DNA from 3 places in the Nonomuraea sp. NPDC050733 genome. Region 3 is predicted to be linked to each of the others. Evidence: predicted binding sites of a transcription regulator. Region 3 holds the regulator's gene; each other region holds the start of a gene.

The links. Region 3 encodes LexA, which represses DNA repair genes until DNA is damaged. Its sites were predicted from a motif close to TCGAACANNTGTTCGA; they were not measured.
Region 1: the regulator LexA is predicted to act here: its motif matches at 957-972, upstream of AB0H64_RS22805 (SAV_6107 family HEPN domain-containing protein).
Region 2: the regulator LexA is predicted to act here: its motif matches at 1,301-1,316, upstream of AB0H64_RS15755 (DUF6504 family protein).

Annotation. Positions count from the first base shown of each region.
Region 1 is NZ_JBFAHO010000014.1:60,703-63,962, reverse strand. It holds gene AB0H64_RS22815 (cytochrome P450) at 1-668, shown strand, start outside; gene AB0H64_RS22810 ((4Fe-4S)-binding protein) at 679-873, shown strand; gene AB0H64_RS22805 (SAV_6107 family HEPN domain-containing protein) at 1,236-1,682, shown strand; gene AB0H64_RS22800 (transcriptional regulator) at 2,483-2,977, opposite strand.
Region 2 is NZ_JBFAHO010000007.1:125,910-129,169, reverse strand. It holds gene AB0H64_RS15760 (serine/threonine-protein kinase) at 1-1,200, opposite strand, end outside; gene AB0H64_RS15755 (DUF6504 family protein) at 1,383-1,649, shown strand; gene dnaE (DNA polymerase III subunit alpha) at 1,649-3,260, shown strand, end outside.
Region 3 is NZ_JBFAHO010000005.1:371,405-374,664, reverse strand. It holds gene AB0H64_RS13460 (MFS transporter) at 1-1,212, shown strand; gene lexA (transcriptional repressor LexA) at 1,300-2,007, opposite strand.

The sequences.
Region 1 (3,260 bases), on a different contig from region 3:
CGCTGGAGAGCGGGGCGGCGGAGGTCATGGACGCCATGGCCAGCATGACGTCCTACCTCGGCGAGCTCGTCCGGCGCCGGCGCGCCGAGCCGCGCGACGACCTGATCAGCGGCCTCGCCCAGGGCGGGGAGCTGGCCGACGACGAGCTGACCGGCGTCGCGTTCCTGCTGCTCGTGGCGGGGCACGAGACGACCGCCAACATGCTCGGGCTCGGCACGTACGCGCTGCTGCGCAACCCCGACCAGCTCGCCGCGATGCGCGACGACCCCTCCGTGGTGGACAACGGCGTCGAGGAGCTGCTGCGCTACCTCACGATCATCCATGTCGGCCCGATCCGCACCGCGCTGGAGGACGTCGAGGTGGAGGGCGCCGTCATCGCGAAGGGCCAGGCGGTCGCCCTGTGCCTGCCGGTCGCCAATCGCGACGCCGCCCGCTTCCCCGGCGGCGATACGCTCGACGTGACTCGGCCCGCCGGCGGCCATCTGACCTTCGGGCACGGCATCCACCAGTGCCTCGGGCAGCAGCTCGCCCGGATCGAGATGCGCATCGGCTACCCGGCGCTGCTGCGCCGCTTCCCAGGTCTGCGCCTGGCCGTGCCGCCGGAGGAGGTGCCGATGCGGACGGACATGAGCATCTACGGGGTGCACCGCCTCCCCGTCACGTGGTAGGGAGATCATCATGGAGATCAAGGCAGACACGACGGTGTGCATCGGGGCGGGCATGTGCGCGCTCACGGTGCCCCAGGTCTTCGACCAGAGCGACGAGGACGGCACGGTGGTCCTCCTGGAGACGGCTCCACCCGAGGAGCTGGAGGAGGCGGTCAGGCGCGCGGTGACCCTGTGCCCGTCGGGGGCGCTGTCGGTCACGTCCTGACGCCCCGCGAGGGGTGCGTCCGGAGCCCCTTTTCGTCATGCCGATCGAACCTGTGTTCTGAAACGGGTTGACACCGAGCGTGATCGAATTTATGTTCGACGTAGTGACGTGAGGCTCGCGGCTCACGTCGGAGGACCTGGTCGCGGGCCACGCTTCCCCCAAGCGGGACCCGCGGTCAGGCTCCACGGGCGAAGGGCGTGTCCTCGTCGTCGGCGGAGACGAGTCGGGGCGCGTCCTGGCCGGACGGGGAGAGGGGAAGCTTCTCGTCCGGCTCGCCCGGCGGAATTGTCGGTGGCGCCTGCGATTCTGGCTTCACCGGTGGTGACGCCGGCAGCCGCCCACGACCCCAAGGAGGCGTGCACATGGCACCACGGTCTAGAGACCCGCAGGGTCCCAGGCTGTCGCCCGCCGTTCGGGCGCACCTGACGGATTCCCGTTCCTGCCTGGCGGAGGCGACGGTCGCGCGCACCCCGGCATCCCGATATGTGGCGGCACACCTGGCGGCGCTCCGAGCGGCCGCCGCGATCCTGGCCGCCCGGCCCCGGCCGATGGAGGGCCGCAGGCGCCGCCTGCGCAGCGCGTGGGAGCTGCTGCCCGAGGCGGAGCCCGAGCTCGCCGAGTGGGCCGCCTACTTCGAGGTGAGCGCCGCCAAGCGCGCCGCCGCCGAGGCCGGCATGGTCCGCGGCGTCTCCGCGGCCGACGCCGACGAGCTGTTGTCCGAGGCCGACACCTTTGTGACGCGAGTGGAGGAGATCCTGGGGGTCCCTACCCAACCCCAGTTGCCCGTCGACGTTCCTTTGGCCGGGTGACCCGCCGCCGCACCCCACCACCCCAGGGCCCGACCCTCTTCTAGCGCCCTCGCGACCGGGCTCCACGGGCTTCCATCGGCCGCGCCCCGCCCTACCGGCCAACTGGCAACCCCACCGGGGCGCCTCCCCGCGCGTCACCAGGCACGCCCACGTGCGCGTTCAGGCTCACTGGCACCGTTCAGGCTGAGTTGGCGCCGGCCAGGCTCACCGGCACCGTTCAGGTGGATTCGCACCGGCCAGTCTCACGGGGCCGGGCACGCCCGCGCCCAGCGTCCCGGTCCGACGGCGAGCCGACGCCCCCTCGCGGCGCGATTCGCCTCGCCCTGTCACATCCGGGGCCTTCATATGTGGCGCCCATCCCGCACAGGCACGCGGCCTCCAGGCGCACGCAGCCCCACGTGCACGCCCGGAAGCGCCGGGGCCCCTCACGGGCGCGCCAGAAGCGCAAGCAGCCCGCACGCGGCCTCCCGTCGCACGCAGCATCCCAGTGCGCGCCCGAGTACTCACAGCCCCACGGGCACGCTCGGAACCGCAGGCAAGCCCACTGGCACGCCCAGAAACGCAGGCAATCCCCGAAGCGCACGCAAGCCGTACGTCACAACGGGGCCCGGACATGCCTGAGGGGCGCGCAGTGCGGTGCGCGCCCCTCAGGTGAGAACATCGCCCCCGGCGAAGCGGCCGGGACGGGAGCGAGCCGACCGAGCGGGAGCCGGCCAGGCATGTGCCGATCGGGCGGGAGCCGGTCGGGCGGAAGCCGGTGGGGCCGGGTGCCGGTGGGGCCGGGCCCCGGCCCGGGCGGGTCAGAACGACTCGACCGCCCGGCGGGCCTCCGCGTCGAGGACGCCCCAGCTGATGAGCTCCTCCGTCAGCTCGCTGGGCGACTTGTCATAGATGACGGCCAGGGAGCGCAGATCCTCCTGGCGGATCGACAGCACCTTGCCGTTGTAGTCGCCGCGCTGGCTCTGGATGGTGGCGGCGTAGCGGGCGAGCGCTCCGGCCTTCTCCTTGGGCAGCGTGGCCAGCCGCTCCAGGTCGATCACAAGCTTCGGGGTCGGCCCGAGCGGGCTGGGCGCGGCACCGCCCGGCAGGAGCTCGGAGACGGGCACCCCGTAGAAGTCGGCAAGCTCGGCAAGCTTCTGCACCGTGACCGCGCGGTCGCCACGCTCGTACGAGCCCACGACCACGGCCTTCCACCTGCCACGCGACTTCTCCTCGACCCCGTGCAGGGACAGACCCTGCTGGGTGCGGATGGCGCGCAGTCGTGCACCCAGCGACTTTGCGTACTCAGACGGCATCGTGTGGCCCCCCGGCTCTCGTATGTATCGCTATCAGTAGATTGTGCTCCCTCACGGTGAACGCCGAAGCCACCGGGGGTCTGGTGCCGAATCCGGCACCATCGGTAGCCATGGCCTTGGGTTTACCCCCAAAACGCCGCGAGGTGTGGTTACGCACAGTGACGGTAAAGGGGAGGACGCCTAAGGTCAAGCTGATTGGAAAAAAGATGCCGAATCCGATCCGGGAGGCTACGCCACATTAGTCCCAGTTGTCCCGGCAATAACGGTACTTCGTCACGATTTG
Region 2 (3,260 bases), on a different contig from region 3:
CGTGGCGATGAGGTACGACGTGGGCGCCTTGATCCGGCGCTCCTCGTAGTCCTCCTCCACGTCGAGGCCGAACGTGCCGTCGGTGCGGTAGCCGTAGGAGGCGGTCTCGTCGGGGTCGTAGGTGCCGCCCCAGCCGCCGGAGGTCTGGGTGAAGTCCTCCTGGAGGAGCGTCGGCCCCTCGGGCGGCCCGCCGGGCGACAGGAACGTCCACGCCGCCAGGACCGCGCCGGCGAGCGCCACCGTGCCGACGGCCAGCCCGGCGGCCAGGAGCCCCCGCCTGCGGCCGCGTGCGGAGGACGCCGGCCCGCCGCCCGGGACCGGGTGCGGGAGGCCCGGCTCGGTGAACGGCGTCGTCCCCTGCTGCTGCCAGCTCAGCCGCACCGTCCGCGCCGCGTGCTCCGGCGCCGCCGAGCGGCCCACCAGGTGGTCGAGGAGCTGCTGCGCCGTCGGCCGGGCCGCCGGGTCCTTGCGCAGGGCGGCGGCGACCAGCTCGCGCAGCGACGGATCGACCTGGCTGAGGTCGGGCTCGGTGTTGAGCACCTGGTAGACGATCGCGGGCAGCGTCTCGCCGCCGAACGGCGCCCTGCCGCTCGCCGCGTACGCCACCAGGCAGCCCCACGAGAACACGTCGCACGCCGGCGACACCGGGTCGCCCCGCAGCACTTCGGGCGCCATGTAGCGGGGCGTGCCGACGATCTCGCCGGTGCCCGTGACCCCGCTGAGCGTGTCGAGCGCCCGCGCGATGCCGAAGTCGATCACCCGGGGGCCGACGGGCGACAGCAGCACGTTGGACGGCTTGAGGTCGCGGTGGACCACCCCGGCCCCGTGGATGGCGGTCAGGGCGGTGGCCACGCTGACGGCCAGCGCGTCGAGGCTGGACCCGCGCAGCGGCCCGGACTGCTCGACGGCCTGCTCCAGGTTGGGGCCGGGCACGTACTCGGTGACGACGTAGAGGATCCGGCCGTCGAGGGCCGCCTCCAGGACCGCGGCGGTACAGAACCTGCGCACCCGCCGGGCGGCGTCGGCCTCCCTGCGAAAACGCATGCGGAACTGCTCGTGCTGGCTGAACTCCGCGTTGATCACCTTGATGGCGACGCGCTGACCCGCGGTGTCCTCGGCGAGGTGCACCGTGCCCATCCCGCCCCTGCCCAGCACGCTCAGCAACCTGTAGCGCCCGATGTGGGAGGTTTCACCGCTCACGGCGGGTTAGCTTACCGATATCGGCCTCGTCCGGGTGTGCCGACACGGGCTCGCCGCCGACCGGGCTCACCTGCGTGAGCGACTTGCGCTCCGAGCCGCGAAGAACATATGTTCGATATGTAAGAACACCCGCCTTCCCCCGGGTGGCTGAACACAGTCGAAAAGCCGCGGGGAGAGGCGTCTTGAGCAGACTCTATGGCGATCCGATCGAGGTGTGGACCCGGGAGGGCGAGCCCAGCCAGTTCGTCTGGCGTGACCGGCTCTATCTCGTGCGCCGCGTCCTCGACCACTGGGTGGTGGCGCGCGAGTGGTGGAAGGTGCGGGAGGGCGATCCCGGCGAGCGCCAGTTCTGGCGGGTCGAGGCCAGTCCGGGGCGTGAGGCGGGCTCCTACGAGCTGAGGTTCGACACCGCCAGCGGCGGCTGGCTGCTCCTGAGGGCGTGGGACTGATGGGCGCGCCGTTCCCGCACCTCAACGTGGCCTCCGCCTACTCGATGCGGTACGGCACCGCGTTCCCGCGCGAGCTGGCGCGGCGGGCCGCCGACGACGGCATGGACATCCTCGCGCTGACCGACCGCGACGGTCTGTACGGGGCGGTCAAGCACGCGCAGGCGTGCGCGGACGCCGGGATCGGGCCGGTCTTCGGCGTCAGCCTCGTCCTCGCCGCCGCGGGCGGCCCCGACGGTGCGCTCGACGGTGCGCTCGACGGCCTCACCCTCGACTCCGGCGGCGCGCTCGACGACCTGAGCCCCCTCATCCGGAGCCGTAAGCCGCAGCGCCCCCGCACCGGGGCGGACGCCGAGGACCGGATCACCGTGCTGGCCCGTTCGGGCGGCTGGTCCCGCCTGGCCCGGCTGGTCACCGACGCCCACCACGCGGGCGGGCGCGGCGAGCCCCGGGTGACCCGGGAGATGGTGGCCGCGTGGGCCGGCCCCGGCGTCACTCCCGACGACGGGCTGACGGTGCTGCTCGGCCCGCGCTCCGACGTGGGCCGCGCGATGGCCGCGCGCCACGACGAGCGGGCCGCGGCGCTGCTCGCCCTGTGGCGCTCCATGGTGCCCGGGGTGGTGGTCGAGCTGGTCGACCAGTACGGCTTCCGCGACGCCATCACCGCCGTCCGCATGCTCGCCCTGGCCGAGTCCGCCGGGGTGCCCGCCGTGCTCAGCAACGCCGTCAGGTACCTCGACCCGGACGACCACCAGGTGGGCGACGTGCTCGACGCGGCCCGCCAGCTCGTCCCGCTGCACCCGCGCCACCTGGAACGCACCACCTCCCACGCCTATCTCAAGGGCTCCAAGGACATGGCGCTGGTGGCCGCGAAGATCTGCGGCTCCGACGCGCGCCGGGTCGCCGACCTGCTGCGCGCCACCCGCAGGGTCGCGGAGGAGTGCGTGATGGACCCGCGTGAGCTGCTCGCGCTGCGCGGCGACCCGCCCGCCCTGCACCTGCCCGAGATCGGCGCCGACCCGGTGCCGCTGCTGCGCCGCCGGGTGGAGGACGGGATGGCGGCGCGCGGCCTGGCCCGCTCCCGGGAGGCCGGCGAACGGCTCCGGGACGAGATGGCGATCATCGAGCGCAAGCGCCTGTCCGGCTACTTCATCGCCGTGTCCGACATCACCGACATGATCCGGCGGATGGGCATCCGGTGCGCCATCCGCGGCTCCGGCGCGGGCAGCCTGGTCAACTACCTCATCGGCATCGGCGAGGTGAACCCCCTCCACCACGGCCTGCTCATGGAGCGCTTCCTGTCGGAGGGCCGCGTCGGACTGCCCGACATCGACGTGGACGTGGAGTCCGCGCGCCGGCTCGACTGCTACAAGGCCATCTTCGACAGGTACGGCGAGGAGCGCGTGGCCTGCGTGTCCATGATGGAGACCTACCGGGCCCGCAGCGCGATCCGTGACGTGGCGGGCGCCATGGGCCTGCCCCCGTACGAGATCGACGCGATCGCCAAGGCGTTCCCGCACATCAGGGCCAAGCAGATCACCGCGTCGCTGAGCGACCTGCCCGAGCTGCGCGACAGCAGGCTGGGGGAGGCGGGGCTGGACCGGGTGTTCAGGC
Region 3 (3,260 bases):
ATGTCGTCAGGATTGACCGGGAGGCAGCGGGCCGTGCTCGCGCTGGTGTGCGCGGTGGCGGTGTCGGCCATCTACGGCATCCAGCCGGTCCTCGAGGCCGCGGGCGAGGACCTCGGGCTGAGGGAAGGGGCACTGGGGTGGCTGGTCGCCGCCGGCCAGATCGGCTATCTGGCGGGGCTGGTGCTGCTGGTCCCGCTCGGTGACCTGTTCGACCGCCGCAGGCTGATCATGGTGCACCTGCTGCTCACGGCGGCAGGTGCGGTGGTGGCCGCCGCCGCACCCAGCGGTGGCATCGCGATCGCGGGCCTGGCCCTGGCCGGGCTGTTCGCCGTGGTCGTCCAGATCACGGTGGCCTACGTCGCCGCCGTCTCGCCGGCCGGCGAGCGCGGCCGCAACATCGGAGCGGTCACCTCGGGCGTGGTCATCGGGATCCTCGGAGTGCGGGTGGTCGCGGGCACGCTGGGCGAGCTGGCCGACTGGCGCATGGTCTACCTCGTCATCGCCGGGCTCTGCGCGGTGCTCGCGCTCGCCGCCCGATTCACCCTCAAGGCCGACCTCCGCCGGCCCCGCGCCCGGTACGGGCAGTTGCTGTCATCGGTCGGTCGTCTGGTCGTCGGCGACCGGCTCTTCCTCAGCCGGGGACTGGTCGCGTTCTTCCTGTTCGCCTCTTTCGGCACGCTGTGGAGCGGGCTCGCGCTCCCGCTCGGCGACGCGCCATGGCGCCTCGGCACCACCGACATCGGATTGTTCGGACTCGCCGGTCTCACCGGGGCGCTGGGCGCGGCCCGGGCCGGCCGATGGGCCGACCGAGGTCTGGCGCCCTCGGTCACCGGCTGGTCACTTGCCCTGCTCACAGCCTCGTGGCCGCTGATCGGCCAGGCGGGATCATCCCTGTGGCTGTTGATCGTCGGCGTCATCGTCCTGGACTTCGCCGTGCAAGCCGTTCACGTCAGCAGCCAGCACCTGCTCACCGCCGCCCGCCCCGACCAGAGCAGTGGCGTCATCGGCGCCTACATGGCCTTCTACTCCCTCGGCTCCGCGCTCGGCGCGATCACCACCACCTGGGCCTACAGCGCCGCGGGATGGCCGGCCGCCAGCCTGCTCGGCGCGGCCTACGCCGCACTCGGACTCCTCGTCGCCATCTCGACCCGACGTTTCGCCGCCCTGCCGGGGGCGCAACCACGTACGTCCGTGTCGGCTACGCCCCGCTGACACCCGGTGGCGCGAGCGCACAGCGCCTGCTGGAGCCGGTCGCGGCTCCCCAGGGTGTTCCCGGGGAGCCGTCGGCGGCGGGGTGGGTCAGAGGCGGCGGAGGACCGCCACGACCTTGCCCAGGACGCTGGCCTCGTCGCCGGGGATCGGGTCGTAGTTGGGGTTGTGAGGGACCAGCCAGACGTGGCCGTCCTTGCGCTTGAAGGTCTTGACCGTGGCCTCGCCGTCGATCATGGCGGCCACGATGTCGCCGCTCTCGGCGACGGGCTGCTGGCGCACGACCACCCAGTCACCGTCGGCGATGGCGGCTTCGATCATGGAGTCACCGGCGACCTGAAGGAGGAACAGGGTGCCCTCGCCGACGAGTTGCTTGGGCAGCGCGAAGACGTCTTCGACGCTCTCCTCGGCGAGGATCGGCCCACCGGCGGCGATCCGGCCGACCAGCGGCACATAGGCGGCCGTGGGCCGGCTCACCGTGGGCTCCTCGGAGGAGGCGTCGGGGTCGACCCACAGTGCCGGCTCACCCGGCAGGCGGACTTCGAGGGCGCGCGGCCGGTGCGGGTCGCGCCTCAGATAGCCCTTACGCTGCAACGCCGTCAACTGGTGCGACACGCTCGACGTGCTCGTCAGCTGGACGGCCTCGCCGATCTCACGCATGGACGGCGGATATCCGCGCTGTTGCACCGAATCGCGAATCACTTCGAGAATCTTGCGCTGCCTGGGCGTCAGGCCCAGGGAGTCGCGCCGGCGCACCGCGAGGTCTGTGACCCCGTTTGCGTCATCTCGCTCGCTCATGCTCTCCTCCTCGTCGCCGGGTGGCCTGCCGCTCCGGCCGGCCCTCCCGGTCCGTGGTCTCCATGTCGCACACAGCGACCGTATCGCTGTTGAAGATCATCTTCAAACAATTGTTCGAGTCGTCCTCGAAATTATCAGTGACGTGGTGTACAACATCGTACGGGAGTTCGATCGACACCGTGTTCGATTTGCTGATCTTTATTGGGTCTTTTTCTCGGACCCTGGACGGCGTGGGAGGTCAATCGTGCGCGCCACCGCGGTCACGGACATGACCAGCGACGACGTCGGGCGACCGCGGGTCGCCGGGGGCCGGACAAAGGCGATCAAGAACGACGGTGTCGGGAGCGGGCGGACCGTGGGGGAGGACAAAGCGTTCAGTATTCGCAGACGCCTCGGTTTACGCCACAATTCACCATCCGGGCAGGGCGGAGGTGGTGGTGAGGTGACCAGAGTGGCCGAGCGGAACATGCAGGCGGGACGGCCGGAGCCGGCGCGGCACGCCGTCCGGTCGTCACAAGGCGTCCGTCGTCACCCCTGGGCCGGGACCGCGCTTCCGGAGCAGACGGTGGCGGTGCAGAGAGCCGGCGGAGCGGCCGTAATCCCGGAGCAGACGGCTGCGGTGCATGGAGACGGGAGCGCCGGCCCGTCGTGACGGCGGGTCTGGCTGAGCGCTTCGCGCGTTCTGGGCGTACTGGATGGTAGGGCCGGACCCGGCGACCGGGTCCGGTTCGCGGCCGGGTGGACCGCAGGTGGCACTTCGAGGGGTGGGGTTCAGATGCGGGAGGACGTCTCGCGCAGTGGTGGTGTGTCGCCGGGCACCGACGCGACGCCGGCCCGCGGGGCCGGTCGCGCCTCCGCCGCGAGAGGAAGACCGCAACTGTGGCTCGTCCCGCCACCCAGAACGGACGCCGAGGGCCTTGACCTCCCCGGGGAGCCGTGTGAGGGCCGGCGCGGGGGAGAAGCCGGCGTACCGGAAGACCGACGAGTCGGGGGTGGCGGCTCCCCCGCGGCAGGCGCGAATGTCGCCGAAGGCGGACAGGCGCCGGGGTGCGGTTCGCCCCCGGGGCGCGGGCGGCTCTCGATCGTGCCCGGCGGCGCTGGGATGGATGGCCCTGGGACGGGTCGCGTCGGGACCAAGGGTGCTGGGGCGGGCGGTGCGGGGACCGGTCGCGTTGGGGCGGGCGGCGTTACAAGCGGAGACGCTGCCGCTTCGTACGTTGGGGGGAGAGGAGCTGAGGCTGGTGGCCGGGGCG